Regions from separate parts of the Streptomyces sp. NPDC002690 genome, predicted to be linked through region 2. Evidence: riboswitches for the same ligand, from Rfam matches in the RefSeq annotation. Region 2 holds a riboswitch; each other region holds the start of a gene.

Region 1 (9,939 bases), on a different contig from region 2:
GGACATCATGCACTTGAAGCCGTTGCGCTGCGCGAGCTCGACGGCGTCCAGGGTCTCGGTCAGCGAGCCGATCTGGTTGACCTTGACGAGCAGGGCGTTGGCCGAGCCCTCCTCGATGCCACGGGCGAGGCGCTCGGGGTTGGTGACGAAGAGGTCGTCGCCGACGATCTGCACCTTGGTGCCGAGCTTGTCGGTGATGACCTTCCAGCCGGCCCAGTCGTCCTCGTACAGCGGGTCCTCGATGGAGACCAGCGGGTACGCGGAGACGAGCTCCTCGTAGTACTCGGTCATCTCGGCGGCCGAGCGGGACTTGCCCTCGAACTCGTACTTGCCGTCCTTGTAGAACTCGGACGCGGCGACGTCGAGCGCGAGCGCGATGTCGCGGCCGGGGACGAAACCGGCCTCCTTGATGGCCTCGACGATGAGGTCGAGGGCGGCGCGGTTGGACTCCAGGTTCGGGGCGAAGCCGCCCTCGTCGCCGAGACCGGTGGAGAGGCCCTTGGTCTTCAGGACCTTCTTCAGCGTGTGGTACGTCTCGGCACCCCAGCGAAGGGCCTCGGAGAAGGACTCCGCGCCGATCGGGGCGATCATGAACTCCTGGATGTCGACGTTGGAGTCGGCGTGCGACCCACCGTTCAGGATGTTCATCATCGGAACGGGCAGCAGGTGCGCGTTCGGGCCGCCGAGGTAGCGGAAGAGCGGGAGATCGGCGGCCTCGGAGGCGGCGTGGGCCACGGCGAGCGAGACGCCGAGGATGGCGTTGGCGCCGAGCGAGCCCTTGTTCTCCGTGGCGTCCAGGTCGCACATCGCCTGGTCGATCAGGCGCTGCTCGGTGGCGTCGTAGCCGACGAGCTCCGGGCCGATCTGCTCGATGACGGCGAGGACGGCCTTCTCCACGCCCTTGCCGAGGTAACGCTTGGGGTCGCCGTCGCGAAGCTCGACGGCCTCGAACGCGCCGGTGGAGGCGCCGGACGGAACGGCAGCACGGCCCGTGCTGCCGTCGTCGAGACCAACTTCGACCTCGACCGTGGGGTTACCCCGCGAGTCGAGGATTTCCCGGGCTACGACGACGTCGATGGACGGCACGAGCATCTCCTTCTGGGATGTGACGCTGACTGTGCGGGGCTCTTGAGCCTTGCGACTAGAGCCTAACCGGACACAGGACATCGGCCAGCCGACCGTCCGTCCAGTGACACGGCGAGCCTACACATTGTTTCCGTACGGAACATAACGTCCGGCCATACGGAGGTCGGCAGTCCGCGGTACGGCCGGGGTGGCGGCCCGCCCTCTCTCCTCTTCTTCACCTGTACGCCGCTCACGGGACGTACGCGCGCACCCGGCCCGGAAAGGGCCCTGGCCCGGCGCGCGGGGGGAGTGCGCGCCGGGCCAGGGAGTGGGAAAGGGGTGCCGCCGGACACCCCGCTTCCGGGGAGGAGTGGTTCGTGACTACTTCAGGTGGAGCTGCTGACCCGGGAAGATGAGGTCGGCGTCCTCGACGATGTCGTGGTTCAGCTTGAACAGCTTCTGCCAGCCGCCCTTGACGCCCTGCTTCTCGGCGATGGTGCTGAGGGTGTCGCCGGTGACGACCTTGTACTCGCCGTCGCCCTTCTCCACCTTGTCGCCGGTCGGCGTGGTGACGGTCTCGGACTTCGCGGCGGGGCGCTCCTCGCTGCGGGAGGCGGTCTGCGAGTCGGTGGAGCGGTCCGGCGTCGCCGTGGAGGCGCTGTCGTCGGTCGCGGTCGAGCCGGTGCTCGCGGAGGAGCCCGTGTCGACGCCCGGGTCCACACCGTCGTTGGTGAGGTTGCCGGCGCCGGCGCAGGACCAGGCGCCCGGGCCCTGCAGGTCGAGCAGCACCTCGGCGGTGGCGATCTGCTGCTCCTTGGTCGCCAGGTCGGCGCGGGGGGCGTACTTCGTACCGCCGGCGGCGGCCCAGCTGGACTGCGAGAACTGCAGACCGCCGTAGTAGCCGTTGCCGGTGTTGATGGACCAGTTGCCACCGGACTCGCACTGGGCGACGGCGTCCCAGGTGGCGACGGAGGCGGCGGAAGCGTTGGTGGCGCCCATCAGCGGGAGGGCGATGGCGGCACCGGCGACGCCGGCGAGCGTGGCCACACGGACGGCCTTGGACGAGCGGCGGTGCTTACCGTTGCTGGACAGCAGCATGGAACGTCTCCTCACCGACGCCTACGAGGTGAGCTGTCGGGTTCGGGCCAATGAGTGCCCGGCCACACGTCCTTGCGTGTGGCTTAACCCCTAGCCGGTCCCGGCCTCCCGTCGTTTCCGACGGGCCGTCCGATACCGGCGGCTTACCTGGGTCCCCCGCTCCTGCCTACGGCGCTTTACGCGTCTGTTCCCTTCGACCGACGGCAGGATTCGGCGTGACGGTCGACGGGGCCCGCGGTGCGAGCGGTTCTGACCGTAAACAGAGGCAACCCCCACATTCAATGATGGACATATCAGACAATCAGACCTTACTGGCCACGCCTGAATAACCGTTTCCGCAGGTCAAAGCGGACATTCGCGAACCCCCGCGACCGCGACACGCCGGAACAGCGAAGAGACCCATGTCTCACTTTCGCAAAAGTGGACATAGGCCCCTTAACTACCCCTCTTTTTGGGGCGTTTTCCCGAATTGGATCAGTTGGCGGGAGCAGTCTCCGCCGTGTCGGGAGTGGTCTCCGGCGTGTCGGAAGCGGTGCCGGACGCGGTGTCCGTCGCGGCCGGAGCGGAGTCGGTCGCCGCAGGGGCGGCGGCCGTGCTCAGGTCGAGCTCCTGGCCGGGCAGGATCAGGTCGGGGTTCGATCCGATCACGCTCTCGTTGGCCTGGTAGAGCTCGGTCCAGCCGTCGGAGAGGTGCTGCGCGTCGGCGATCGCCCAGAGGTTGTCGCCGGACTGGACCGTGTACGTCCCGTCCGTCGCGAGGGCCGTGTCGTCGCGCGCGTCGCTGTCCCCGCGCGAGGCGTGCCGGCCGGTGTCGCGCGAGGCGTCGGCTGCGGCCTCGTCCGGGTCGGGCGTCCCGCGGTGCTTGCCGCCCGTCGCGGTGTCACCGGTCGCCGCGTCCGTCGCCCCGCTCTTCGCGCCGCTCTTGCCGGGCGTGGTGGCGCCCGGGGTGGCCGAGCCGGAGGGCGCGGGGGTCGCGGAGGCGTCGGGGCTCGGCGTGGCGCTGCTCCCGGTGGTGCCGTCGGAGTCCGAGGCACCGGTCGAGCCCGAGGTGTCGGTCGGGTCCGTGGTGCCGGTGGAGACGGGTGCGCCGTCCGCGTCCGGGATCGTGCCGGCCGAGGCGCCCGCGTCCGTGGCGGACGTGGAGCCGGGGTCGACGCCGATGAGGCTGCCCGCGGGCGCCAGCCCGGAGATCACCGCGCACCCGGGCCACGCCTGCGGGCCCTTGGCGTCGAGCACCTTCTCCGCCACGGCTATCTGCTGGGTGCGGCTGGCGAGGTCCGCGCGCTGCGCGTAGTCCGTACCGCCGTAGGCGGACCAGGTCTCCTGGGAGAACTGCAGTCCGCCGTAGTAACCGTTGCCGAAGTCCGCGCTCCAGGTGCCGCCGCTCTCGCATTCGGCGACCTTGTCCCAGGTGTTCGCGTCCGCCGCGCCGGCGCTGCCTGCGGCGAGGAGCGGAATCGCGAGGGCGGAGCCTGTCACGCCGGCTGCGACGACGATGGCGGGTGCCTGGCGAGGGCGGCGGTGTCTGCCGTTCGCGGAGCCCATGGGAGTGCCTTCCGTGTGACTGACGGGTGAACTGATGCGTCGAACCGTGAACCTAGCGGGACTCGAACGTGTGTCACAAGTCGATGCCTCGCAGATCACGTGAACATCACAGTGTTGACGGAGCGTCACTTTCACCGAGCGCCGGTCCCGGTGTGAACTCCACCGGAAGGGTGCGCAGTCCACGCATGATGAGCCCTCCACGCCACCGCAAATCGGCCGTTTCTCCCGCAAGACGCAGGTCAGGAAGACGCCTCAACAAGGTGGCGAGAGCGGTCCTTCCTTCCAGCCGGGCGAGCGGCGCACCCACGCAGTAGTGGATGCCGTGGCCGTAGCCGAGGTGCTGATTGTCACGCCGGGCGAGGTCGAGCGTGTCGGGGTCCTCGAAGCGCGCGGGGTCGCGGTCGGCCGCCGCGAGCACCACGAGCACGGGATCGCCGGCCGCGATCTCCTCGCCGCCGAGGGTCAGCGGTTCGGTGGCGTACCGCCAGGTGGCCAGCTCCACCGGGCCGTCGAAGCGGAGCAGCTCCTCGATGCCGGTGGCGAGCAGCTCCTCCTCCCCCGCCGCGAGGGACGCTTCGAGGCGGGCGCGCTCCTCGGGGTGGTGGAGCAGGGAGTGGGTGCCGTTGCCGATGAGGTTGACGGTCGTCTCGAAGCCGGCGAACAGCAGGATGAAGGCCATCGCGGCGGCCTCGTTCTCCGTGAGGTGCTCGCCGTGGTCGCTGGTGCGGATGAGTTCGGAGATCAGGTCGTCGCCCGGATTCTCCCGCTTGCGGTGGATCAGTTCCGCGAGGTAGGCGCGCATCCGCTTCACCGAGCGCGCCACTCCGCCGCGCGGCCCGCCGCCGTGGCGGATCATCATGCCCGCCCAGTCCCGGAAGTCGTCCTGGTCCTCCTCGGGCACTCCGAGCAGGTCGCAGATGGCGTAGATGGGGAGCGGGAACGCGAACTCGTGGATGAGGTCGGCCTTGCCCTCGGTCACGAACCGGTCGATGAGCCGGTCCGTCAGTTGTTGCACGCGGGGCGCGAACTCCGCGACCCGGCGCGGGGTGAACGCCTTGGACACGAGCCGGCGCAACCGGGTGTGGTCGGGCGGATCGATGTTGAGCAGATGGGTCATCAGCTCGGCCTTGCGCTCCCCCGGAATCCCCGTCTTCCCCTTGGCGTGCGCCGACCCGGCGTGGTGGACCGGGTTCTTGGAGAGCCGGTTGTCGGCGAGGGCGTGGCGGGCGTCGGCGTACCGGGTGACCAGCCAGGCTTCGACCCCACTGGGCAGCGTGGTGCGGTGCACCGGGCTGTGCTCGCGGAGCCAGGCGTACGCCGGGTACGGGTCGGTCGCGAACTCCCAGGTGAAGAGTTCGGGGGCGGCGGGCGCGCGGTGCGCGGGACAGCCTGCGGGGGCGTCGGGGACGGGGCCGGGTTCTGCGGGGCTGTCGTCCACCGGCCGGTCACTCATCGTCGGTGTCCGGGGCGTCGGTGTCCGGGGCGTCGGTGCCCGGGGCGTCGGTGCCCGGGGCGTCCGCGCCCTCCGCCGCGAGGATCGCGTCGCGGTAGGCGCGGGCCGCCGCGCGCAGGGCGGCCTCCGGGTCGACGCCCTCGGCCTCGGCGCGGACGGCGAGGGCGAGGAGTTCGTGGCCGAGGGTGTCGCCGGCGGGCGGGGCGACCTCCAGGCCGGCGCCGCGGACCCGGCTGCCGAGCTTCGCGGCGAGGGCGAGGGCGGGCTGACCGAGCGGGATGCCCTCGGTGACCGAGTCGCGTCGCTTCTCGACCGCCTTGGTGCGCAGCCAGTGCGCGCGGACGTCCTCCGGAGTCTTCGCGGTCGCGTCACCGAAGATGTGCGGGTGGCGGCGGATCAGCTTCTCCACCAGCGTGCCCGCCACGTCGTCGACGGAGAAGGGGGAGTCCTCGTCCTCCTCGGCGATCCGGGCGTGGAAGACGACCTGGAGCAGGACGTCCCCGAGTTCCTCGCGGAGTTCGTCGCGGTCGCCGTCCTCGATCGCCTCGACCAGCTCGTACGTCTCCTCGATGGCGTACTTGGCGAGCCCCCGGTGCGTCATCGTCGAGGTCCACGGGCACTCGCGGCGGACCACGTCCATGACCTGGACGAGGTCGAGGAGGCGGGCGCCCGGCAGATCGTACGAGCCGGGGAGCAGCTCCAGGTCCGGCATCCGTACCCGGCCGGAGCCGCCGAGGCGGGCGAGTCCGTCGGTGAGCCGCTGATCGCCCTCGCCACCGACCAGCACCACCACGGTCCGGTCGCCGGCGCAGGCGTCGACGAGTTCCTCGGCGGTCGGCTCGGTGTGCTCGACGGTGACGCCCGCCTCGCGCAGGTACGGGAGCTGCACGTGGTCGGGCGCGCCGCACAGGACGCGGTCGGCGGTGCGCAACGTCTGCCAGGCGGGCCAGGACAGCAGTCCCGGGGCGACTCGGTGGCTGGCGGTGAGGAGGACGACCCGGCCGGGTGCTTCAGCGTTCACCCGTCGAACCTACCCCGGCGGCATGTCAGCCCGCCGGGGCGGTGTCCGTCTGCCCGGAGCCGTCCTGGCCGCTGCCGTCGCCTCCGGCGCCGTCCCCTCCGGACGTCGCGTCGTCGGCGCCGGTGGCCTTGGCGAGCCAGGGGGACTCGTAGGTACCGAGGCGGATCTGCTGGTCGTCCCAGGCTCCGTAGCGCGGGTTGACGTCGATGTGCAGCGACTTCGACGCCTTGGTGAGCGCCTCGGTCACCTTCTGGGTGCCCTCCTGGGTCTGGAGGTCCGCGCCGAGCGAGGCCGCCAGCTTCGGCAGCTGGACCTCCTGGCGGAGGTCGCCGTCGATCTGCTCCGGGGAGATCCAACGCTCCTGGAGCAGGGTCGCTGCCAGCTCGTCCTCGCCGCCGTACTGGGCGACGGCCGCCTGGCGCACCTGCTGGAGCTCCTTGCGGCTGACGGTCACCCCGGCGTCCTCGGCCGCCTTGTCGAGGACCTGTCCGAAGATCAGCCGGTGCAGGGCGGCGCGCGGGAGCTGTCCGGACCCCTTCACCAGCTGGGCGGCCTGCGGCGAGTTCTGCTGCGCGCCGCGCACCTCGGCGACGTCCGCCTGGAGGGTGGATACCTCGATCCGCTGCCCTCCGACGATCGCGGCGGCGCCGGGGTGGGCCTCGCTCCCGCAGGCGGTGAGGACGGGTGCGGAGAGGAGGAGTGCGGCGGAGAGGGTGAGCGCGGTGCGACGACGGCGGTGCAAAGGAGCCTCCCGATGAGAGTTTGTGCATCGGTGCACAAAGCCTTGCGGTGATCGATGTTAGGCAGTGGTGGCCATGGGGGCCACTGGTTCGACCAACGATTCGGGAGGAGTTGGGGATGTGGTGCCGTCGGGGGTGTCCGCCCGGGCCGTGCTGGGCGCCGGCCTCAGCCGCCGCGCACGTCCCGCTGGTGCGTCAGCTGACGGCGGAGTTCGGCGGGGAGCGGGTGGTGCGGGCCGTAGGAGCGCTCGGTGTCGTACAGCAGGGCCTGGAGTTGGGCCCGGCCGGCGGTGTGGTCGCCGACGGCGACCAGCAGCAGCCCGATGCGGTGGCGGATGTCGAAGGACCGGCCGGGGTCGGTGGCGACGGCTCCGTAGGCGTTCTCGTAGTAGGGGAGGACCGCGCGGTACTCGTTGAGCGCGGCGGCCGTCTCGCCCAGCTGCTCCAGGCACTGGGCGGCGTCGTAGCGGTACTGGAGTGTCTGCGGGTCGCCGGGGCCGGCTTCGGCGGCGCGGTCGTCGGCGAGGCGCCGCAGTTCGGGCAGGGCGCGACGGTACTGGCCGTCGTCCATCAGCGTCGCCGCGTACTGCTTGCGCAGGATACGGACGACGGGTGAGCGCTCGCCGTGCTCGGCGGCGGCGGTCGGCAGGATTCCGCCGAGGATGTCCACGGCCTGGGTGATCCGGCCCTCGCCGAGGAGCTGCTTGACCTGGTCGACGGCGTGCGCCACGTCCGCCCGGCCGGACGCGGGGCGCTCGGCGGGTACGGGCGGCGGGCCGAAGCCGGTGGCGGGCGCGGGAGCGGGGGCGGTCGCCCGGTCGGGCCAGGGGGCGTGCGGGCGGAGGAACGGGCGGGTCGGGTCGAGCGGTCCGCCGGGCGTCCCGTACGTCGGCAGCAGCGGGGCGAGAGCCTCGTACACCTCCTGGGCGGAGCCGGGACGGGCCTGCGGGTCCTTGGCGAGCAGCCGCAGGACGAGGGCCTCCAGCTGCTCGGGCACGTCGGCCCGCAGATGACGGACCGGCAGCGGGGGTTCGTAGAGGTGGCGGTGGAGCACCCCGAGGGCGGTGGACCCGGAGAACGGCACGTCCCCGCTGAGCAGCTCGTGCAGCAGCACGCCGAGGGCGTACAGGTCGGTGTACGGGCCGACCGCGCCGCCCATCGCCTGCTCGGGCGCCATGTACGCCGGGGAGCCGATCGGCGAGCCGGTGTGGGTGAGCCGGGTGGTGTCGGTGTCCAGTACGGAGGCGACACCGAGGTCGAGCACGGTGACGGTGCCGTCGGGGCGGACCATGACGTTCCGGGGCTTGAGGTCCCGGTGGACGATCGGCACCGCGTGCACGGCGCTGAGCACCGCGCAGAGCTGGGCGGCGACGGCGACGGCCCAGGGCCACGGGTAGGGGTCGTGCTCGGCGAGGTGGTCGGCTAGGTCGGAGCCCTCGACGTGACTCATGACGAGGAAAAGGTCGTCGCCGTCGCCCCCGGCGTCGTGGACGGTGACCAGTCCGGGGTGGTCGACCTGCGCGGTCACCCGGCACTCCCGGGCGAACCTGCGGCGCATCTCCTCGGCTTCCTCCCGGCCACCGGGCACGCCCATCCGGTCGGGGCGCAGCAGCTTCACCGCGACCCGGCGGTCGAGCCGCTGGTCGTACGCCGTCCAGACCTGGCCCATGCCTCCCTGGCCGAGGATCGCGGCGAGTGCGTACCGTCCGGCGACGACGCGTCCGCTCACCGGCCCTCGCCCTCCTTGCGCAGGTAGTCGCTCAGCTCGTCCAGCTCGGCGCGGACCTGGTCGAGCCGCTGGGGCGGGCCGGGGCGGCGCGGGGGCGGGGTCGGCCGCTGCTGTTGCAGCGGCTGGTGCGGCTGCGGCGGGACGGCTCCGTAGGGCGGGGTGGGGCCCTGCGGGTGGGGGGTGACGGGCGGTGCGCCGTAGACGGGGGGTTGCGGGACGGCCGGCGGGTAGCCGTACCCCTGGGCGGGGTTGGCGACCGGGTAGCCGACCGCCGGCCGCGCACCGGCGGCCCGGGGGCCGTTCGGGCCGTTCGGGCCGAAGTGACGGATGTCCTGGTGGAGGTAGTACCAGGGGACTCCGCCGAAGGTGACGAGAATCCAGAGGAGCACGACGACCGCTTGGCCGTCCGTCAGCTCCGCGTCCTCGTCGCTCGGGACGGTTCCCAGGAAGGCGCAGAACCCCACGACGAGCGCGATCGACACCACGAACAGGACCCAGTCGCGCGGGCGCCGGGTGACGATCGCCAGCCGCAGCATCGCCGCCCAGGCCAGCAAGCCGCAACTCAGCACGGTCAGTGCCACGAAGACCACGCGCAGGGCCGTCAGCGTCGCCGAGGACGGGCGCGCCGGGGGAAGCTCCGGCGGATAGCCGTAGCCGTGCATGTGCCGCTCCCGGGAGGCGATGGGCGGATGTGTGGTGCGAGCGTATACACCCACGCGGGCAGCCGTTCCCCGGTTGTGCACAACGGACGTGACTCAGCTCACTGAAGGGGAGACCGTCCCGTCCGTGAGTCCGTCGTACATGCCCTGCACCAGCAGTCCGCCGAGGCGGCCCGCCGTGCGCAGCGCTTCCTCGAAGGCGGCTAGGGCGCGGAACTGCTCACCGTACCTGCGCTGTTCGTCCAGCGGGAGCCTGGGCAGCCGGATACGGCGGGCGTCGAGCCGCGAGGAGGTGGAGGCGTGGCTGCTGGCACGGCGGTTGTTGGCGGTGCCGCGCAGGAAGCCGGCGAGGAACCACGGGTCGAGGACGGCCGGATCGGGGCGCAGCAGCTGGAGGTTGCGGCCGAGCACGGCACCGGCGGTCGCCTCGTCCACGACCCGGACGACCGAGCCGCCGCCGAGCACGGGGACGACGACGTCGCCGGTACGGAGCACGACCGGGTCCTCCGCGGGGCCGGTGGGTGCGCCGCTGGGCGGGGTACTGCCGAGGACGTCGTGCTCGGTGAGAACGGGGCCGGGCCCTCCGCCGGCCCGTAGTCGCGGAGTACCCGGTCCGCCGACACGTCAGT
Region 2 (9,939 bases):
CTGCCAGTCGCTGACACTCTTGTTCCGGATCGCCTCTTCGGCGTAGTACCAGAACCCGAGGAACAGCGGGGCCAGCAGCACGGCGCTCACGACGAGGAGAACGACGAGCGCGCGTCCTCGGGGCGGGCGGTCCGTGCCGTCCGGGCGGTCCGTGCCGTCCGGGGGGCGGTCCGCGCCCGTCGGGGAGCCCGCGTCCTCGGGGGAGCCCGCGGCCTCCGCGTAAGCCGCGTCCACCGCGGCAGCCGCGTCCTCCGGGGCGGTCCGGGAGAGGGCCGGGGCGTTCGGGGAATGCTCCGGGGGGTGCTGGGCGTCCGTCATGCGGGCATCCTCGGCGAGCGGACCGGTGCTCCGCCACCCGTATCGCGTACTGGGACGGACGGGTGCGGGTTCGTGACACGACCCGCCGCACGGTGTCCGGCCCGTCCGATGTGCGCCGGCGTGCACGCCCCTGTACTCGTCGCATGCGCCGGAAGCCGCCCTCCGGCCCCACGTACGTGTGTTCTTACGTATGGTCTGTTGACGGGGCAACGGAAAGGTGGGGCAGTTCATGCAGGGCCACGGAAGCAACGGTTACGGACGCGTTCCCGGCGAACCCAAAGGGCTGAGGGAGCAGGCGCGCACCTACGCGCTGCTGCCGCTGCGCGTCTTCCTCGGCGTCACCTTCATCTACGCCGGACTCGACAAGCTGACGGACAGCGCGTTCCTGTCGTCCAGCGGCGCCGGTTCGATCGGCGACCAGATGCGTGGCGTACGCGACTCCGCCGGCGCCCCCTGGCTCGTCGACCTGGCGCTGCACGGTCCGGTCGGCTTCGGGTACGCCATCGCGCTCGGCGAGCTCGCCGTCGGTATCGGCACCCTGTTCGGGCTCTGGGGCCGACTCGCGGCGCTCGGCGGCGCACTGATCTCGCTGAGCCTCTGGCTCACCGTGAGCTGGCAGGCCACCCCGTACTACTACGGCAACGACCTCGTCTACCTCATGGCCTGGCTGCCGCTGCTGCTCGCCGGGTCGGGCCCCTTCTCGCTGGACAGGCTCCTGCCGCCGCGCCGCCGCCGGAGTCTGTAGGCGGCCAGGGTGGCCAGGGCGGCGAGGAAGAGCCCGCCGCCCAGCACGGCGACGAAGAACACCCAGGGAGCCTGCCAGGCCCCGGCCCAGTCGGCCGCGTACCCGCCCGACAGGGCCAGCAGGGTCAGGCCGAGGACCGCGCGGCCCGGCCGGAACTCATGAAGCAGCACGGGTGACCTCCACCTGTCCGAGACCGACTTCCAGGCGCAGCTCGATCGTGCCGGCCAGGTCCGCTCCCTTCGGGGGCGCGAGTGTACGGGTGGTCCGCCGGTCCGGGGCGACGTCGATGTCCTGGCCGGCCGGATCGCCGGGCAGGGTCACGTCCCCGAGCCCCACCTCGGCCCGCACCCGGACCGTCGCGTCCTGCGGGACGACCACCACCACGCGCCCCGCCCCCGCCTCCACCCGGGTGGCGAGGGTGGTCCCCAGCGGGACGTCCAGACCGGACAGGTCGAGCCGGGCCGTACCTGCCCCGATGTCGTACGAGGGCTCCAGGGCGGCGGCGGTGACGGGACGCCACTCGGTCCGCGCCCAGGTCGTCCCGATGTCCCTCGGCAGCACGGTCGACGCCGCGAGCACCCCCGCGACGAGCAGCGCGAACACCAGCGTCCCGAAACCGGTCCGCCCGAAGAACGAAGCGACCAGCAGCCCCACCCCGAGGACCGCGAGCGCCGCGACGGCCCCGATCTGGAGGCTCTCGCCCAGCGGGCGCCCGCCCCAGCCCGGCCAGGCCGCCGCCACCCCGGCGACGATCGCCAGGAACCGCACCAGGCCGCCGATCGAGTGCGGCCCGTGCGTCTTCTCCCGCGGATCGGTGGCGACGGGCGGCACGTACTTCCCGTGCGTGTGCGGCGGATGCTTGCGGTGCGGCCCGTGTTTCGGATGCGTGTGACGTGCCCGGTCGGCGTCGGCCGCCTCGTCCACGGAGCGGGGCACCGCGTCCGCCGGGCCCCAGAGATAGCCCCCGCCCACCGGCCCGGTCGTGCCGTCCTTGACGATCGGGTCCCGCCACCACGAGGGCCCGGACGGCGCCGGGGGCGCTTGGACCTCGGGAGGCACCGAGCCTCGTCCGGAGGGCGGCGGGGCCGGGGTGGCGCGGGGCGCCGACGGTGCTGAATCCCGGCCGGACCGTTCGGACCGGCCGGATCCGTCGGGCCCGTCGGACCGCTCGGCGCGGTCGGCCTGGTCGGCCCGCTCGGGCTGCTCGTCCGTCACGGCCGGCCTGCCGTGCCGCGTCCACACCGAGAACCCGGCGACGGCCAGCACCAGCAGCACGGCGAACGTCAGGATCCCGCCGTTGTTGATCATCGAGAGGAAGAGCCCGCAGCCGACCAGCGCGAGGAGCAGCGCCACCAGCGACGCACCCTCCACCCGGCCGGAGAGCAGCCTGCGGAACTCGTTCTCCTCCTCGCCGTCCACCGGGAGCAGCAGCCACGCGAAGCCGTAGAGGATCAGCCCCGTGCCGCCCGCGACGGCGAGGACCCCGAGGACCACGCGGAAGATGACCGGGTCCACGTCGAAGTACCGGCCGAGACCGCCGCACACCCCCGCCACCACCTTCTGCCGGGGGCTCCGCCTCAGCTGCGGTTTCGGTGCGCCCTTCGGGGCGCCGGGGGGTGCCTCGCCGGGAGGCGCGGCGGACGGGGAAGCGGTCATGGCTCCATGGTGACGGCCCCAGGGGGCCCCGGGCACCCATCCCGACCCTGGTCGTTCCCTGATTTGGGAGTAGGGGACGGCCCTGATGCCCCGGCGCACCCGGACGTGTGACGATCGGACCATGCCAACCGCCACGTCCCGAGCCGCCGGTGCACCGGTCACCGACCCGGAGGAGCCACCGGTGCGCAAGCTGTACCGCAGCGCCGAGGGGCGCATGCTGGGCGGCGTCGCGCGCGGGCTGGCCGGACACCTCGGGCTGCCGGTCGTCTGGGTGCGCCTCGTCTTCCTCGGGCTGTTCCTCGCGGACGGCCTCGGCGCGGTGCTCTACGCGGTGTTCTGGATCGTGGTGCCCCTCGGCGTCGGCGGCGTCGGTGGCGTCGACGGCTCGCGCTCCCTCTTCGAGACGTCCCCGGACGGGAGCCGCCGGCTCCGCAAGCCCGACAAGGGACAGGTCTTCGCCCTCGTCGCGCTCTTCGTCGGTGCCCTGATCTTCCTCGCCAACGTCAACATGGGCAGCGGCGCCGACCGCTACATCTGGCCCATCCTCCTCATCGGCGCCGGCTCCGTGCTGGTCTGGCGGCAGGCCGACAACGCCCGCCGCGCCCAGTGGATGGAGGTGGGCCGCCGCCGGAGCATGCTGCACCTCGCGCGCGGGCTCGCCGGGGTCGCGCTCGTCGGCCTCGGGCTCGCCGCGTTCCTGGTGGTACGCGGCTCGGCCGCACAGTTCGGCAACGTCCTCACCGCCGCCATCGCGGTCCTCACCGGCATCGCACTGCTCGCCGGCCCCTATCTCGTACGGATGACCCAGGACCTCTCCGAGGAACGCCTGATGCGCATCCGCGCCCAGGAACGCGCCGAGGTCGCGGCCCACGTCCACGACTCGGTGCTGCACACCCTCACCCTGATCCAGCGCAACGCCGAGGACGCCGGAGAGGTCCGCAGGCTGGCCCGCGCCCAGGAACGCGAACTGCGGAACTGGCTGTACGACCCCGGTGGCACCGGCAAGGACGCCGACGACGAACCCACCACCCTCGCCGACGCCGTGAAACGCGCCGCCGCCGAGGTCGAGGACAAGCACGGCGTCCCGCTGGAGGTCGTCGTGGTCGGCGACTGCCCGCTGGACGAGAAGATCACCGCCCAGCTCCAGGCCGCGCGCGAAGCGATGGTGAACGCCGCCAAGTACGGTGGCGAGGGCGGCGCGGTCCAGGTCTACGCGGAGGTCGAGGGCCGGACGGTCTTCGTCTCCGTACGCGACCGGGGGCCCGGGTTCGACCTGGATGCGGTCCCCGAGGACCGCATGGGCGTACGAGAATCGATCGTCGGCCGGATGCGGCGCAACGGCGGTACGGCCCGGCTCAGGTCGGTGCCCGGCGGCGGCACGGAAGTCGAGCTGGAGATGGAGAGGGCGGGCGAATGACCGAGAACACCGAAGCGACGACCCAGGGACCGGAACGCCGGGTACGGGTCGTCCTCGTGGACGACCACCGGATGTTCCGCACCGGCGTCCAGGCCGAGATCGGCCGCACCGAGGAGACCGGCGTCGAGGTGGTCGGCGAGGCCGCCGACGTCGACCAGGCCGTCACCGTCATCACGGCGACCCGCCCCGAGGTCGTCCTCCTCGACGTCCACCTCCCCGGCGGCGGCGGGGTCGAGGTGCTGCGCCGCTGCGCGCCGATGATGTCGGCCGCCGAGAACCCGGTCCGCTTCCTCGCGCTCTCCGTCTCCGACGCGGCCGAGGACGTCATCGGGGTCATCCGGGGCGGCGCCCGGGGCTACGTCACCAAGACGATCACCGGCGCCGACCTGGTCGACTCCGTCTTCCGGGTCCAGGAGGGCGACGCGGTCTTCTCGCCCCGCCTGGCGGGGTTCGTCCTGGACGCCTTCGCCTCCACCGAAGCCCCGCCGGTCGACGAGGACCTCGACCGGCTCACCCAGCGCGAGCGCGAGGTGCTGCGGCTGATCGCCCGGGGATACGCGTACAAGGAGATCGCCAAGCAGCTCTTCATCTCGGTGAAGACGGTGGAGTCGCACGTCTCGGCGGTGCTCCGCAAGCTCCAGCTGTCGAACCGTCACGAACTGACCCGCTGGGCGACCGCCCGCCGCCTGGTCTGACGCCTCCCGCTCGTCACTTTCCCTTCGTCCGGGTGGCGTGGGCCGTCACGCCACCCGGGTCGCCCCCGCGAACGGCATCTCGTCGATCGGGGCGATCCGGATCGGTGCTCCCGGGCGCGGGGCGTGGATCATCTTGCCGTCGCCGATGTAGAGGCCGACATGGCTGATCCCGGAGTAGAAGAACACCAGGTCGCCGGGGGCGAGCTGGGACCGGGAGATCCGCTGCCCGGCGTTGATCTGGGTGTAGGTGGTGCGGGGCAGCGAGACGCCCGCCGCCCGCCAGGCGGCCTGGGTGAGGCCGGAACAGTCGTACGCGGACGGGCCCGTGGCGCCCCAGACGTACGGCTTGCCGAGCGCCCCGTAGGCGAAGGCGACGGCCTGGGCGGCGCGGGAGTCCGGGGCCGCGACCGGACCGGGGGTGCTGCTCGTGGCGTCCGTGGACCCGGTGCTCCCGGTGCTCCCGGTGGCGCCGGTGGCGCCGGTCGAGTCCGCGTAGGCGGCGCGTTCGGCGGCGGTGAGGGTGTGCAGCAGCTCGCGGGCGTCGGCCAGGCTGCTGGTGATCTTCTTCTTGTGCCGCGCGAGTTCGGCCTCGCGGGCGGCGAGCACGGCGGACTCGTCCTCCGCGCGGGCCCGGACCTGGTCGATCCCGGTGATCTGGCGCCGGATGCCGCTGATGGCCCCGGCCTGGCGGTCGCCCGCCATCTCGACGTACGAGGAGCGCTCCAGGTACTGGTCGGGGTCGGAGGTGAGCAGCAGCTGGAGCGCGGGATCCAGTCCTCCCGAGCGGTACTGCGCGGCGGCGAGCGAACCGAGTGCATGCCGCGACTCGTTGAGGAGATCCGTGCGGCGGGCGGCCTCGTCGCGCAGCGCCTCCACGGACCGTGCGGCGTCGTCGGCCTTCTCCTTGGCCCCGTTGTACCGCTCGGTGGCGGCCTCGGCGTCCCGGTAGAGCTGGTCCACCTTGGCCTTGACCTGGGTCGCGGTGAGCCGGGGCTCCGCCTGGGCGGATCCGGTCGCGGCGGTCGCGGTGGCCGCCCCGGCGAGTGCCAGCGCGGCGGCGGAGCGGGCAGCAGAGCCGGTGAAGAGGCGCTGCTTGGGCTTGCGGTGAGCTGATTTCCGGTGCGCGGCCACGAGGGCTGCATCCTTCCTGTCGGCTGCCCGCCCGGGGGTACCGGCGGGGCCCGGCGGACCCCGGCGGCGCGCGCCACATGGGGGAGGGCGGGCGCCACCGGGATCGTTCGGCCAGGTGACCGGTGCCACCCGTCAGGGGGTGGCAAGGCGGGCCGGTCACCCAGGGCGTGTCGTCAAAATGCCATCTGCCGGGCGACGCCCGGCACGCACGCTCGCCGCGTTGTCGGAATCGTCCTCGTACGCCCAGTACGAGGACGATCCGCCGCCTTGCGATCGCACGCACCGGACGCCGCCCGGCCCGGCCTCCGGCCGGACGACGGCACCTTTGACGACACGCCCTGGGAGGGACGCTAACCCCGGGGCAGGCCCAGAAGGCGTCATGATCGGAATTGACCTCTGGTGACGTTTCGCCTTCGGAGTGTGACCGTGATGGTGGAGGGTGACCCGGTCATATTCGGGCAGCTTCGGGAACAGGCTGCCAAGGCCATCGAGCGACGAGTAAGCCCCACCTGACCGTCGAGGGGTGATACGGCCGTCGCTAGGCTGCCGACATGTCTGTACTCATCCATGTCTTCGTCGCCCTGCACATCATCGGTATCGCCTCCCTGCTGGGCGGCTTCCTGACACAGATGAAGGCGATGGGTACCAACACCGCCCGGTTCTCGCCCGCGATGCTGCACGGCGCGCTCACCATGCTCGTCACCGGCATCGCCCTCGTCGGCTTCCACCAGGCCGACGACAACCCGGTCAACAACGTCAAGATCGGCGTCAAGCTGCTGATCCTCGTGGTGATCCTGGCCCTCGTCTACCTCAAGCGCGACGAGGAGAAGGTCTCCAAGGGCGCCTTCGCCGCCGTGGGCGGACTGACCCTCGTCAACATCTTCATCGCCACCCTCTGGACCTGATCCGGCCCGGGCGGGCGGCGGCCCCGCCGTGCGCCCGTCGCCGCCGGCCGACCGGTCCGGGACGGCATGTCGGTACGGGCCCGTAGGGTGCCCGGCATGCCCATACGACCCACGGGGAGCGCGGACGGGCCGTACGACGCCGCCTTCCTGCCGCGCCTGAGGATCGTCCTCGAAGCGGCCGAGGAGCCGGTCACCGATCCGGTGGCGAAGTTCGGCGGCGATCCGGTCTGGCTCTCCGAACCCGCCTGGCCGTTGGACCCGCACTCCGGGGTACCCCTGGTGTTCGTCGGCCAGTTCCCTGTCCCCGGCGAAGAACTCCGCCTGGCGTACCTCTTCCTCGGCGAGGAGGACATGATCATGGGCGGCCTGGGGCCGGAGGACGGAGACGGCGTCCTCCTGGTCCAGCCCGACGGCCGCGTACCCTCCTCCGCCGTGATCGGGCCGCCCGGAACGCACGGCCGGACGCTCTGGCGCTGCGGGCCCGACGGGTCGAGAACCCCCGTCGAGTGGCGCGTCCATCCGTGTCCGGTGGAACCGGAGGCGGACCGGCCCACCCACGAGCGGGCCGGCTCCGAGCGCGGCACGCGCCGTGAAGGCCCCGCAGTCGCACAGCCCGACGACGACCTGCGCGACTACCTCGGCGGCACCGCCCGCTACCCGAACGCCTGGGCGCAGGTCGAAGCCCCCTGGCAGTTCCTCTTCCAGCTGAGCGACGCCCCCGACGAAGACGGGGACGACCCGTACTTCCTCAACTTCGGTTACGGCTACGGCTTCGCCTTCGTCAGCCCCGACCACCGCGAAGGGCGCTTCTACTGGGAGTGCTCGTAGCCACCGCTCCGGCCCTGGCGCCCCGTAGGCGCGGGCCGGACGGTGCGGCGGGGCGGAAGACGCCCCCGGTCAGCCCGGCCGGACGCTGCCGTAGATCGGCATGTAGTAGATCGACTCCTCGCGGACGTACGCACCCGGCTTCGGCGCGTGGACCATCATCCCGTCGCCCTTGTAGATGCCCACGTGGCTGATGTCGTCGTAGAAGAAGATCAGGTCTCCCGGCTGGAGGTCGGCGGTCGCGACCCGCGTACCCACGTTGACCTGGTCCCAGGTGGTACGCGGCAGGTCCACGCCCGCCTCCCGCCAGGCCGCCTGGGTCAGACCGGAGCAGTCGTACGACGCGGGGCCGGTGGCTCCCCACACGTAGGGCTTGCCGATCTGGGACTCGGCGAACGCCAGAGCCTGGGCGCCCTTGGTGGACGCGGACGTGGTCGAGCCGGTGGACGTGTCCGAGGCCGTCGAGCCCGAGGCGGCGGCGTCCGCAGCCGCCTTGTCGGCCGCCGCCTTCGCCGTGGCGGCCTGCTCGGCGGCGAGTTTCTCCGCCTTCTTCTTGGCTTCGGCTTCCTTCTTCCGCTCCAGCTCCGCGAGGCGCGCCTTCTCCTCGGCGGTCAGCTTCGACAGCAGCGTGCGCGCCTCGGCCAGCTTGTTCTGCACGGTCTGCTTGCTGGTGCGCAGATCCTCCTGCGACTCCGTCAGCGCTTCCAGGCTCTTGGTGGCCTCGGTGCGCTTCTCGGCAGCCGCCAGCTGCTGGGTGCGGAAGTCGGAGACTGCCTTCTCCTGCTGCCCGCTGCGGCGCTTCATCAGCTGGTCCTGGTCGAAGTACGACTGCGGGTCGTCCGCCAGGAAGAACGTCATCGAGGACGCCAGACCGCCGGTCCGGTACTGGGCCGCCGCGTAGTTGCCGAGGGCGCGACGGGCCTCGTTGACCTTCTCCGCCCGCTGGGCCGCCTCCTCCAGCAGGGCGTCCACCTTGTCCTGCTGTTCGGCCGAGGCGTCCTTGGCCCGGTTGTACTCCTGGGTCGCGGAACCCGCCTGACGGTAGAGGTCGTCGACCTTCCTCCGTACGTCCTCGATGCTCGGCTTGGGCGCCGAGGGGGCGGCCGTCGCGCTCTGCGTGGAGAGCAGCGTCACCGAGGCCAGCGCGACCGTGGTGAACCCCACAGCCGGCGACGTCACGCGCATCGGGGCGCGCGGCTTGCGATGTGATGCCAAGACCGGCATCTCCTTCCTGGACCGCCTACCGGGTTAGCTGTCGGGTTCGGGCGCGGAAGGCTGCCCTACGGGCCTGTACCGAATGAACGGAGTACGGGCCCGATTCACCCCGGTGATGCGTGTGGGTCCCCGGTTCCGGACAGCGTGGGCGGGCCGGATTCGGCGGGGGCGTCCGTGTGGCGCGGTTCGCCTGTCAGGGGATACGGGTCGCCCGGCTGAGCACGGTAACCAAGCGGCGGGGCGGCTGGGAAGGGCGATGTGCGATATGCCCGATACATTTTCGTGACCTTGGCCGCGAGGGGGCCTTCCCTAGCGCGCCGCGTACGGCCCTTGACACCCGGTGACGGCGGACGTGGAGACTCCGTCAAGGCCGCCCGGAGTGTCCGTCGGGGCATCTAAACTCGACAAGCGATGAGCAGCCTCTTTGACGACAGTTACCTGACCGGCCTCCAGCCCGTGGAGGAGGGGCCCCCGCCGCCCCCCGAGGACCACGCGCCCGAGGAGGAGCCCGAGGGCCTCTTCGAAGGGCTCTTCGACGCGCCCCCGCCGCCCAGGGACGGGTACTACCGCGACGGCGCCCCGCGCCCGGTCATCGACTCCGCGGCGCTGCTCGACGGCCTCAACACCGAACAGCGCGCAGCCGTCGTGCACGCCGGGTCCCCGCTGCTCATCGTCGCGGGCGCCGGCTCCGGCAAGACCCGGGTGCTCACCCACCGCATCGCCCACCTGCTCGCCGAGCGCGGCGTGCACCCCGGGCAGATCCTGGCGATCACCTTCACCAACAAGGCCGCCGGCGAGATGAAGGAGCGGGTCGAGCAGCTCGTCGGCCCCCGCGCCAACGCCATGTGGGTCATGACCTTCCACAGCGCGTGCGTGCGCATCCTGCGCCGCGAGTCGAAGCGGCTCGGCTTCACCTCGTCGTTCTCGATCTACGACGCGGCCGACTCCAAGCGGCTGATGGCCCTGGTCTGCCGTGACCTCGACCTCGACCCCAAGCGCTACCCGCCGAAGTCCTTCACCGCCAAGGTCTCC
Region 3 (9,939 bases), on a different contig from region 2:
CGGAGGTCACGTGGCAGGAGGTCTTCGACCTGTTTCTGGCGACGGTGGACCCGGCCGGTGTGCGGGCGCTGATCATCGGTCAGTGGGGCGAGACGACCGAGCAACGCTCTTCCTACCCGATAGGTCTGGTGACCGCCGCAGCGAGTCGGCTGACCTCCCTCGAAGCCGTGTTCGTCGGTGACCTGGTCCTGGAGGAGGCGGAGATCTCCTGGATCGAACAGTCGGACGTGACGACGCTGCTCGACGCCTTCCCCGGGCTGGTGGAGCTGGGTGTGCGGGGCGGCGACGGCCTGGTCTTCCCTCCGGTACGGCACGACGCGCTGCGGTCGCTCACGATCGAGTCGGGCGGCCTGCCCGTGCAGGTGGTGCGCGGCGTGCTGGAGAGTGAACTCCCCGCGCTGGAGAAGCTCGACCTCTGGCTCGGTGTCTCGGCGTACGGCGGTGACACGGAGCTCACGGACTTGGCGCCTCTGCTCTCCGGCACGCGCTTCCTGGCTCTGCACCACCTCGGCCTGCGCAACAGCGAGATCCAGGAGGAGATCGCCGGAGCGGTCGCCTCAGCACCGGTGGTCGCTCGCCTGCGCACCCTGGACCTGTCGAACGGTGTCCTGGGCGACGACGGTGCGGCGGCGCTGCTCGAAGGCCAGCCGCTCACCCACCTCGATACGCTCGACCTCCACCACCACTTCCTCAGCGAGGCGATGGAGCAGCGGCTCACCGCCGCTCTGGAACCGCACGGCGTCCGGGTCGACCTGTCCGACCGCAACAAGCCCTGGAACGACGGTGGTCGCGAGAACCGGTACACGGCGGTCGCGGAATGAGCCGCGCGACGGACATCGAGCACCCGGAGACCTTCCACGGGCTGCCCGTGTACGTGCTGCCGGCTCCCGGCGAGCCGACGGCCGCCGGACCGGCCGGAAGCCTCCCGGCGGCGGACGCGGTCGCCTGGCGGCTCGACAGCGCCTGGCAGGACGACCTCGACTTCCCCGCTCTGTGGCGGCACTTTCTGGACACCGTGGACGCCTCGGAGGTCCGGGCACTGCTGATCGGCCCCTGGTGGGAGGACGAGTACACCCCTCTCACGCAGGTGGTCGAGCTCCTGGCGGCCGACGCCGCCCGTCTCCCGTCCTTGCGCGGGCTGTTCCTCGCCGACGTGGAGAGCGAGGAGTGCGAGGTGTCGTGGCTGCGACTGTGCGACATCACCCCGGCGCTGGAGGCTTATCCGCTCCTGGAAGAACTCGTCGTCAGGGGTGGCGGGACCACGGGGGAACCTGAGGACGGGGAGACCCTCCGGCTGCGGCCCGTGCGGCACACCTCACTCAAGTCCCTCCGCTTCGAGTCGGGCGGGCTGCCCGGACACGTCGTACGGGCGGTCGGCGCTTGCGAACTGCCCGCGTTGCGGAGCCTGGAGCTGTGGCTCGGCTCCGACTGGTACGGCGGGGACGCCACGGTAGAGGACCTGGCTCCGCTGCTGTCCGGCGGGGGGCTGCCGGCCCTGCGCCATCTCGGGCTGCAGAACAGTGTCGTCCAGGACGAGATCGCCGCTGCCCTGGCGTCGGCTCCCGTCGTCGCCCAGCTGGATTCACTGTCGCTGGCCATGGGCACGCTGAGCGACACCGGCGGCGAGGCACTGCTGGCCGGGCAGCCCTTGTCGCATCTGTCGTGTCTCGACCTGCGCCATCACTACCTGGGCGAGGAGATGCTCCAACGCATCGTGTCGGCCTGCGCGCCCGCCGTGGTGGACGCGGATCCGGGTGACGCGTCCGACTTCGATCCGGACGAGGACGATGAGCGGTATGTCGCGGTCAGTGAGTAGCCCGGGGCGGGGACAGAGCCGGGAACCGCGTTTCGCCGTCGTCGGCAACCCGCTCAACCGCCGGGTCGTCTTCTTCCGGGAGGCGGTTCTCGCCGCCGGTCTGCCGGAGGCACGGGTCGTGCCGTGGCTGGACGTCCTGCACGGCCGGGCGCACTTTCTGCCCGGCGAGTCGGTGCGTCTGGACTCGCCGGGCGAGGAGCCGGAGGTCGACCGGCTGCTGCGCGGGGTCGGCGACCCGACCCGCGTGGAGGGCTCGGCCCTCTGGTACACGAACTTCCTCACGGCCGTCCGTACGGTGGCCGCCGAAGTGGCGTCCGCGGGTGGCGAACTGCTCGGCTCTCCGGATGAGTTGGCCCAGGTGTTCGACAAGCGGCTGTGCCATGCGGTGCTCGACGAGGCAGACGTGGCCGTGCCCGCCTCGCCGACCTCGGGAGCCTCCGCGGCTCCGGTCCGGGGCTGGGACCACGTACGGGAGCTGATGCGGGACCACCGCATGCCCAGGGTGTTCGTGAAGTTGGCGCACGGCTCCTCGGCCTCCGGGGTGCTGGCCGTGGAGACGGCCGGCCCGGGGCGGGTCCAGGCGACCACCTCGGTGGAACGCGGCGAGGAGGGGCGGCTGTTCAACTCTCTGCGGGTGCGGCGGTACACCACCGAGCGGGAGGTAGCGGCCCTGGTGGACGCCCTCGCACCGGACGGGTTGCACGTCGAACGCTGGCTCCCCAAGGCTTCGCAGCAGGGCCGGTCCGCCGATCTGCGAGTCGTGGTGGTCGCGGGCCGTGCGACGCACGCCGTCGTGCGGACCAGCCGCTCCCCCATGACCAATCTCCATCTCGGCGGAGCCCGCGGCGATCTGGGCCGGGTCCGTGAGGCGGTGTCCTCGGCAGGCGGGAGCTGGTCCGGGGCACTGGCTCTCTGCGAACGCGCGGCCGCCTGCTTCCCCCGGAGCCGGTGCGTGGGGGTCGATCTGCTGCCCGCGGCCGGCTGGCGGCGGTTCGCCGTGGGCGAGGTCAACGCGTTCGGTGATCTCCTGCCCGGCCTGACCGGTCTGCCCGGCAGCGGCGCCGAGGGCCAGGACACCTACGCCGCGCAGGTCGCCGCCGTCGTGCGGGCCCACGCCGACGCCCCCACGAGCAACCACGACGCATCCGACGAACGAGCAAGGAACGACCGTGCCATCGCAGCCCCCTGACCCCGCGCCCCTCACACCCGCCACGGCCTCCACCGATCGCACCGGCGCGGCGCACCCGGTCGCCACCGCCGCCGCCATCACGGCGCCCACCGGCTCGGCACCCGTCGGCACCGTCCCCTTCGACACCAGGGACGGCGGCGTACCCGACATGAACGCCGTCGTCGGCAGTCACGATCTGCTGCTCGTCACGCTCGACACCCTCCGTCACGACGTCGCCGTCGAACTCGCGGCGGCGGGCCGCCTGCCGAATCTCGCCCGGCATCTCCCCGGCGGTGTCTGGGAGAAGCGGCACGCGCCCGGCAGCTTCACGTACGCCTCCCACCAGGCGATCTTCGCCGGATTCCTGCCCACCCCCGCCACACCCGGACCCCACCCCCGGCTCTTCGCCGCGCGCTTCGGCGGCAGCGAGACGACGGCCGGCCGCACCTTCGTGTACGACTCCCCCGACCTGCCGCGCGGTCTGGAAGAGGCCGGCTACCGCACCGTGTGCGTCGGTGGCGTCGGCTTCTTCAACCGGCAGCCGCCTCTGGGGTCGGTGCTGCCCGGCCTCTTCGCGGAGAGCCACTGGGAGCCGGAGTTCGGCGTGTCCTCGCCGACCTCCTTCGAGGCGCAGGTCGCCCGTGCCGAGGAGGTCGTGGCGGCGCTCCCGGCCGATCAGCGGCTCTTCCTCTTCGTCAACGTCTCGGCGCTCCATCAGCCGAACTGGTTCCATCTGCCCGGCGCCACCGCCGAGGCAGGTGACTCGCGCGCGACCCACGCGGCGGCGCTGGAGTACGTGGACCGGCACATCGGCAGGCTCTTCGCGGCGGCGAGCAGTCGGCGCCGCTGCTTCGCCATCGTCTGTTCCGACCACGGCACCGCCTACGGCGACGACGGGTACACCGGTCACCGGCTCGGCCACGAGGCCGTCTGGACGGTTCCGTACGCCCACTTCTTCCTCGAACCGGGGGCCTGACCCGACCATGACCACCGCTGTCCCCACCGCCCCGGCCGCAACACCCGCCACCGGTGCCACCGAGCGGCCGTACCAGAGCTATGTCTACGCCTACCCCCACAAGACGGCCTACGAGAAACTCGGCGACCGCCCCGCACTGCGCGAGCTGTGGGCCGGCGAGTGCAAGGACGCTCTCCAGCTCTACGCCCACATACCGTTCTGCGAGGTCCGCTGCGGCTTCTGCAACCTCTTCACCCGGATCGGCGCCCCCGACGAGCTGACCACCCGCTACCTCGACGCGCTCGACCGGCAGGCGACCGCCGTACGGGACGCGCTGGGTGACCACGGACCGGTACGGTTCGCCGCCGCCGCGTTCGGCGGCGGTACGCCCACCTTCCTGACCGCGGGCGAGCTGGACCGGCTCTGCGACATCGCGGAGAAGAGGATGGGCGCCGATCTGCGCGCGGTGCCGCTGTCCGTGGAGACCTCCCCGTCCACGGCGACCGCCGACCGGCTCGCCGTGCTCGCCGACCGGGGCACCACCCGCGTCAGCATCGGTGTGCAGAGCTTCGTCGACGGCGAGGCCAGGGCGGCGGTGCGCCCGCAGCGCCGGGCCGACGTCGAAGCTGCGCTCGGCCGCATCCGCGAGACCCGGATACCGGTCCTCAACATCGACCTGATCTACGGCATCGACGGGCAGACCGCACGGTCGTGGCTGGCCTCGCTGGATGCCGCCCTGGCCTGGCACCCCGAGGAGCTGTACCTCTACCCGCTGTACGTGCGCCCCCTGACCGGCCTCGGCCGCCTCGCCGAAGGCAGCGGCCCCGAGGCCCGGGCGGCGGCGGACACCGCCTGGGACGCCCAGCGGCTCCACCTCTACCGCGCCGGCCGCGACCACCTCCTGGCCCACGGGTACGAACAGGTCTCGATGCGGATGTTCCGCCGCGCCGACGCGCCCCACGAGGGCCCCGACGACTACGCCTGCCAGACGGACGGCATGGTCGGCCTGGGCTGCGGCGCCCGCTCGTACACCTCGTCGCTGCACTACTCCTTCGACTACGCCGTCGGCATGCCGGAAATCCGGAGCATCATCGACCGCTTCACCACCACCGAGGACTTCTCCCGGGCGGAGGTCGGTCGGCCCATCGACGGCGACGAGCCCAAACGCCGCCATCTCCTGCAGTCACTGCTCCAGGCCGCCGGGCTGCCGCGCGCCGAGTACCGGCGGCGGTTCGGCAGCGACCCCGTGGACGACTTCCCCGTGGAACTGGCCCGCTTCGCGGAGCTCGGCTGGCTGGACGGCGGCAACGGCAGCCATGACCTCCTGCGGCTGTCCCCGGAAGGACTCGCCCACTCCGACGCGCTCGGCCCCGCGCTCTTCTCGCCCGCCGTGCGCGCCGCGATGGCCGCGTACGAGGCGAGGTGAGCGGCCCATGGACCTGACGATCCTCTACCGCGGCCCGCTCGCCTCCTGCGACTACGACTGCCCGTACTGCCCGTTCGCCAAGAGGCGGGACAGCCGGGAACAGCTCATGGCGGACCGGGAGGCGCTCGAACGCTTCACGGCGTGGGTCGCCGCACAGACCGGGGACCGTCTCTCGGTGCTCTTCACCCCGTGGGGCGAGGGGCTGGTGCGGTCCTGGTACCGGCGAGCGCTGGTCGAGCTGTCCCACCTGCCGCAGGTGGCTCGGGTCGCGATCCAGACGAACCTCAGCGGCAGGACGGGCTGGCTGTCCGGGGCGGACCCGGAGCGGCTGGCGCTCTGGTGCACGTACCACCCCGGCCAGACCCCGTACGACCGGTTCCTCGGCAAGTGCCGGGAGCTGACCGCGGCGGGGGTGCGGTACAGCGTGGGCGTCGTCGGTTTCGAGGAGCACCTCCCCGAGGCGCGGAGACTGCGGGCGGACCTGCCGGAGCGGGTGTACCTGTGGGTGAACGCCGCCGAGGGGCGTACGTACACGGACGCGGAGGCGGAGCGCTGGACGGCGCTCGACCCGCTGTTCCCGTACAGCCGGCATCCGCACCGCTCGGCGGGGCTGCCGTGCCGGACCGGGGAGTCGGTGATCTCGGTGGACGGGGACGGCACCGTGCGCCGGTGCCATTTCGTCAAGGAGGAGCTGGGCAGTCTCTACGACGGGAGTTACCGCCGGGCGCTCGGCCCGAGGGCCTGCCCGCTGGCGGTCTGCGACTGCCACATCGGGTACGTGCACCTGGAGTCGCTGCCGTTGTACGACGTGTTCGCCGGGGGTGTCCTGGAGCGGATTCCGGCGGCGCCGGCCGGGCCCGCCGCGGCGGGCCCGTCACGTCTCCGGCTTCCCCTGGTGTAACGCCCGGCGCCTCGCGGCGGCCGGATGCGCGGCTCAGAGCGGCAGCAGGTCCGGGCGCTTCGCGGCGACCTCGTCGCCGGAGGACTCGCCGCGCAGCCTGCGGCCGATCCACGGGACGAGGTACTCGCGCGCCCACTGGATGTTGTCGCGTCGCACCTCGAAGGTGTTCCGCTGGGCCTGCGGGGGCCACGGCTGGTCGGGGTCGGCCGGCGTCTCCAGACCTAGGACCTGTGCGGCCCGCAGTGCCACCCGGGTGTGCCCCTCGGGTGAGAGGTGGAGCCGGTCGTTGTCCCAGGCCCGGCGGTCCTGGATCGAACGCAGGGACCAGAGGTCGAGCACCGGGCAGTGGTAGCGGTCCGCGATGGCCCGCAGGTGGACGTTGTAGGTGGCGATCTTGCCGCGCATGTGGCGGAGCACCGGGACCCCGCGGGTGTCGAATCCGGTGGTCACCATGACGGTGCCGACCGCGTTGGTGAGGTCGGCGACCGCGCGCTCGAAGCGCTCGGCCAGGTCGTCCGGGTCGGTGCCGGGCCGGATGATGTCGTTGCCGCCGGCGCAGAAGCTCACCAGGTCCGGCGCGAGCTCCTTGGCGCGGGGTACCTGCTCCTCGACTATCTGGTCGAGAAGTCGTCCGCGTACCGCGAGATTGGCGTACCGGAATTCCCCGTGCACGGAATCAGGGCCTGTCGCCTCGTCGAGGGCGGGAAGCTGGTCCGCGAGGAGAACCGCGAAACGGTCCGCCCAGCCGACATAGGACCCGTCCGGTCCGGGGTCTCCGACTCCCTCGGTGAAACTGTCGCCGATCGCCGCGTACGACCCGATGATGTCTGTCTTCTGGATTCTCGAATCGTCTGCCACGACCACATATCTTGCCCCTTTTCATGTGACCTACGCGACCGTAAGAAGGGGTTGACGTGGGGTGAGATAGACCACCCGGTCAGTTTTTGGTAAAGCCGGAATAAATAGAGGGGCGGCACGCTTGCGCGCACCGCCCCTCCAAGCCCTTACGGATCGTGACGATTCGTCAAGGGGAGGAGTCTCAGATGGAGACGCCGTGGAGTCGCAGGTAGGCGATCGGGTCCACGTCCGAGCCGTAGCTCGGGGTGGTGCGGATCTCGAAGTGGAGGTGCGGGCCGGTGACGTTGCCGGTGGCACCCGAGAGGCCGATCTGCTGGCCGCCGGTGACGGTCTGGCCGACCGAGACCATCAGCTGCGACTGGTGCGCGTACTGGGAGTACATGCCGTCGGCGTGCTTGATGATGACCTCGTTGCCGTACGCGCCGTCGTAGCCGGCGGAGACGACGGTGCCGGGGCCGACGGCGCGGACGACGGTGCCGGTGGCGGCGCTGAAGTCGGAGCCGGTGTGGTAGCCGCTGGACCACATGGAGCCGGAGGCGTGGTACTGCGTGGTGACGGTCGCGTTGGCCACCGGGGTGGTCCAGCCGGTGCTGTCGCTGTCGGCGGCCTTGGTGGTGGTCGCGGCGGACTCCGTCGTGGTCGCCGGGGCGGCCTTCGTCTCGGTCTTGGCCGCCGTCTTCGTCTCGGCCTTCGGGGCCTCGGCCTTGGCGGAGGACGCGGTGGAGGCCGAGCCGGACGCCTGGGCGCCGAGGGTCAGCTTCATGCCCGGGAGGATCAGGCTCGGGTTGTCGCCGACGACCTCGCGGTTGTCCTGGTAGAGCTTCTCCCAGCCACCCTTGATCTTGTGCTGGGCGGCGATCTTCGCCAGGTAGTCGCCGGAGACGACCTTGTAGGTCTTGGCGGACTGCTGGGCGGCCGGGGCGGACTGGGCGGCGGGCGCCGACTGCTCGGCGGCGTGGGCACCCGTGGCTCCGAGGAGCGGCAGGGCGACGACGGCGCCGCCGGCTCCGACGGCGAGGATGCCGCGAGCGATCGGGCCGGACTTCTTACGACGGTGCTTACCCGGGATGGGCATGGGGGAATTCCTCTCCGGCGCCTACGAGGTGAGCTGTCGGGTTCGGGCTGGAGATGCCCGGTCGCGTTGAACGCGACTTCACCCCGAGCCGTCCGGAACAACTCCGGTCGGCGGCTTACCTGGGTCCCCCGCTCCTGCCACGCATCAGTGAGTGCGAATTCCGGGCGGCGGCAGGATTAGGCGGTCCGTCCGGAGTGATGGCGAACGTAATCGAGCCGGGCCGGACGGAACAAGCCATCGCAAGCGGAACGGATTCCGGGAGCCGATTTCGGCCTCCTTTTCCGGTCACCCTCCGTGGATTACGGATCTTGGCATTCCGCGCGACGGACGGACTGCCGCCCGGCCTCTCGGCCACGCACGGTCACGGATATGATCCCGCTCACGAGATCACCCGCCATCTCCCCCATAAACGGACGATGTTGCGTGAAATCCATACAATACGGACATGTCGCGCACGTCACTCATGACGGATCTTCAGCCTCCGGGGGGCCGGCCGCCGGTACTCGGGCGCCGGGGAGCGATGTCGTAGGGTCGCGACGAGCCGACGTCGGCGAGCAGCGCCGGCGCGCAGACGCACCGAGGAGCCGCTGTGACGCAGGTGCCGCAGTTCTCGCCGGCCGAACCCGAGCTGAGCGGGGTCCGTAATTTCCGGGACGTGGGCGGGCTGCCCACCTCCGACGGACGACGGGTCCGGCACGGGAGGCTCTTCCGCAGCGGTCACCTCGCCGCCGCCACCGCCGAGGACGCCGTCTTCCTCGGCCGGCTCGGCCTGCACACGGTCTTCGACTTCCGTAACTCCGCCGACCAGAAGCTCGACGGCTTCGACATCGAGCTTCCGGGCGTGCGCAACGTCCGCATCCCGCTCTCCGACCCGGCGGACGGGGCGGGCTTCTGGCGGCTGGTGCGCGAAGGCGACATCGCCCAGCTGCGTTCGCTGCTCGCCGAGGGCAAGGGCACGGAACGCATGCTCGCCTCGTACCGCTCGATCATCACCGACCGTACGGCCGAGCACAGCCGGGTACTGCACGCCCTGGCGGAGGACAGCGTGCCGGCGCTGATGCACTGCGCCGCGGGCAAGGACCGGGCGGGCCTGACGATGGCGGTGACGCTGCTCGCGGTCGGAGTGGAGCGCGAGGCCATCGCGGTGGACTACCTCAAGTCCAACGACGCCCACCGCCGGTACCGGCTGAGGCGCGGCGACAGCGCGGACCCCGTGGTCTCCACCGAGGTGATGAGCCTGCTCAACCCGCTCTTCGGAGCGCACATCGACTACCTGGACGCGGCCTTCGCCACGATCGAGGAGAACTGGGGCACCACGGAGCGCTACTTCGCCGAGGGGCTGGGACTCTCCGGGGAGACCCGGGAGCGGCTGCGCGAGCGGCTGCTGGACGAAGCGTAGGCCGCACGATCACGTCGCGGGCGCTCCGGTCAGCCGGGCGATCCCGGTCGGGCCGCCCGGACCCACCCCTCTTCGAGGTGGATCGTCCAGGTGTTCCCGACCGCTCGTTCCAGTTCGACCAGGACCGCGACTTCGGCAACGACCGCAGGCGCGTCGGCCAGCCGCATCGGGGAGTCCGGGACGCCGCACCGGGTGTAGGTCGGCAGTTCGCCGACGCAGCCGAAGGCGTGCAGCGGCAAGGAGTCGCGGCCGAACCACACCGGGCGGTTCCCTTCCGCCCACGCCGCTGCCGCGTCGACCCGGTCCAGGTGCGCCAGCAGGTGTTCGGGGGCCGGTCCGTG

The links. Region 2 has a riboswitch for cyclic di-AMP ahead of ACWD3D_RS14735 (NlpC/P60 family protein). Riboswitches for the same ligand answer to the same signal wherever they lie in the genome.
Region 1: another riboswitch for cyclic di-AMP. It lies ahead of ACWD3D_RS13420 (transglycosylase family protein); the one in region 2 lies ahead of ACWD3D_RS14735 (NlpC/P60 family protein).
Region 3: another riboswitch for cyclic di-AMP. It lies ahead of ACWD3D_RS18640 (LysM peptidoglycan-binding domain-containing M23 family metallopeptidase); the one in region 2 lies ahead of ACWD3D_RS14735 (NlpC/P60 family protein).

What each region holds. Positions count from the first base shown of each region.
Region 1 covers NZ_JBSFVR010000081.1:15,731-25,669, forward strand. Annotated here, with positions in the region: gene eno (phosphopyruvate hydratase) at 1-1,092, opposite strand, end outside; gene ACWD3D_RS13420 (transglycosylase family protein) at 1,447-2,163, opposite strand; cyclic di-AMP (ydaO/yuaA leader) riboswitch at 2,167-2,347, opposite strand; gene ACWD3D_RS13425 (transglycosylase family protein) at 2,638-3,708, opposite strand; gene ACWD3D_RS13430 (cytochrome P450 family protein) at 3,815-5,146, opposite strand; gene ACWD3D_RS13435 (nucleoside triphosphate pyrophosphohydrolase) at 5,154-6,182, opposite strand; gene ACWD3D_RS13440 (SurA N-terminal domain-containing protein) at 6,208-6,924, opposite strand; gene ACWD3D_RS13445 (serine/threonine-protein kinase) at 7,089-8,651, opposite strand; gene ACWD3D_RS13450 (hypothetical protein) at 8,648-9,313, opposite strand; partial or broken gene ACWD3D_RS13455 (SAM-dependent methyltransferase) at 9,407-9,907, opposite strand.
Region 2 covers NZ_JBSFVR010000094.1:1,997-11,935, reverse strand. Annotated here, with positions in the region: gene ACWD3D_RS14780 (hypothetical protein) at 1-318, opposite strand, end outside; gene ACWD3D_RS14775 (DoxX family protein) at 548-1,063, shown strand; gene ACWD3D_RS14770 (hypothetical protein) at 970-1,233, opposite strand; gene ACWD3D_RS14765 (PspC domain-containing protein) at 1,220-2,719, opposite strand; gene ACWD3D_RS14760 (PspC domain-containing protein) at 2,841-4,136, shown strand; gene ACWD3D_RS14755 (LuxR C-terminal-related transcriptional regulator) at 4,133-4,831, shown strand; gene ACWD3D_RS14750 (NlpC/P60 family protein) at 4,877-5,962, opposite strand; gene ACWD3D_RS14745 (hypothetical protein) at 6,514-6,867, shown strand; gene ACWD3D_RS14740 (hypothetical protein) at 6,964-7,695, shown strand; gene ACWD3D_RS14735 (NlpC/P60 family protein) at 7,765-8,916, opposite strand; cyclic di-AMP (ydaO/yuaA leader) riboswitch at 8,915-9,068, opposite strand; gene pcrA (DNA helicase PcrA) at 9,319-9,939, shown strand, end outside.
Region 3 covers NZ_JBSFVR010000137.1:3,896-13,834, forward strand. Annotated here, with positions in the region: gene ACWD3D_RS18605 (STM4015 family protein) at 1-821, shown strand, start outside; gene ACWD3D_RS18610 (STM4015 family protein) at 818-1,816, shown strand; gene ACWD3D_RS18615 (STM4014 family protein) at 1,797-3,005, shown strand; gene ACWD3D_RS18620 (STM4013/SEN3800 family hydrolase) at 3,154-3,960, shown strand; gene ACWD3D_RS18625 (STM4012 family radical SAM protein) at 3,968-5,365, shown strand; gene ACWD3D_RS18630 (STM4011 family radical SAM protein) at 5,373-6,266, shown strand; gene ACWD3D_RS18635 (SGNH/GDSL hydrolase family protein) at 6,300-7,124, opposite strand; gene ACWD3D_RS18640 (LysM peptidoglycan-binding domain-containing M23 family metallopeptidase) at 7,306-8,199, opposite strand; cyclic di-AMP (ydaO/yuaA leader) riboswitch at 8,203-8,359, opposite strand; gene ACWD3D_RS18645 (tyrosine-protein phosphatase) at 8,789-9,598, shown strand; gene ACWD3D_RS18650 (hypothetical protein) at 9,628-9,939, opposite strand, start outside.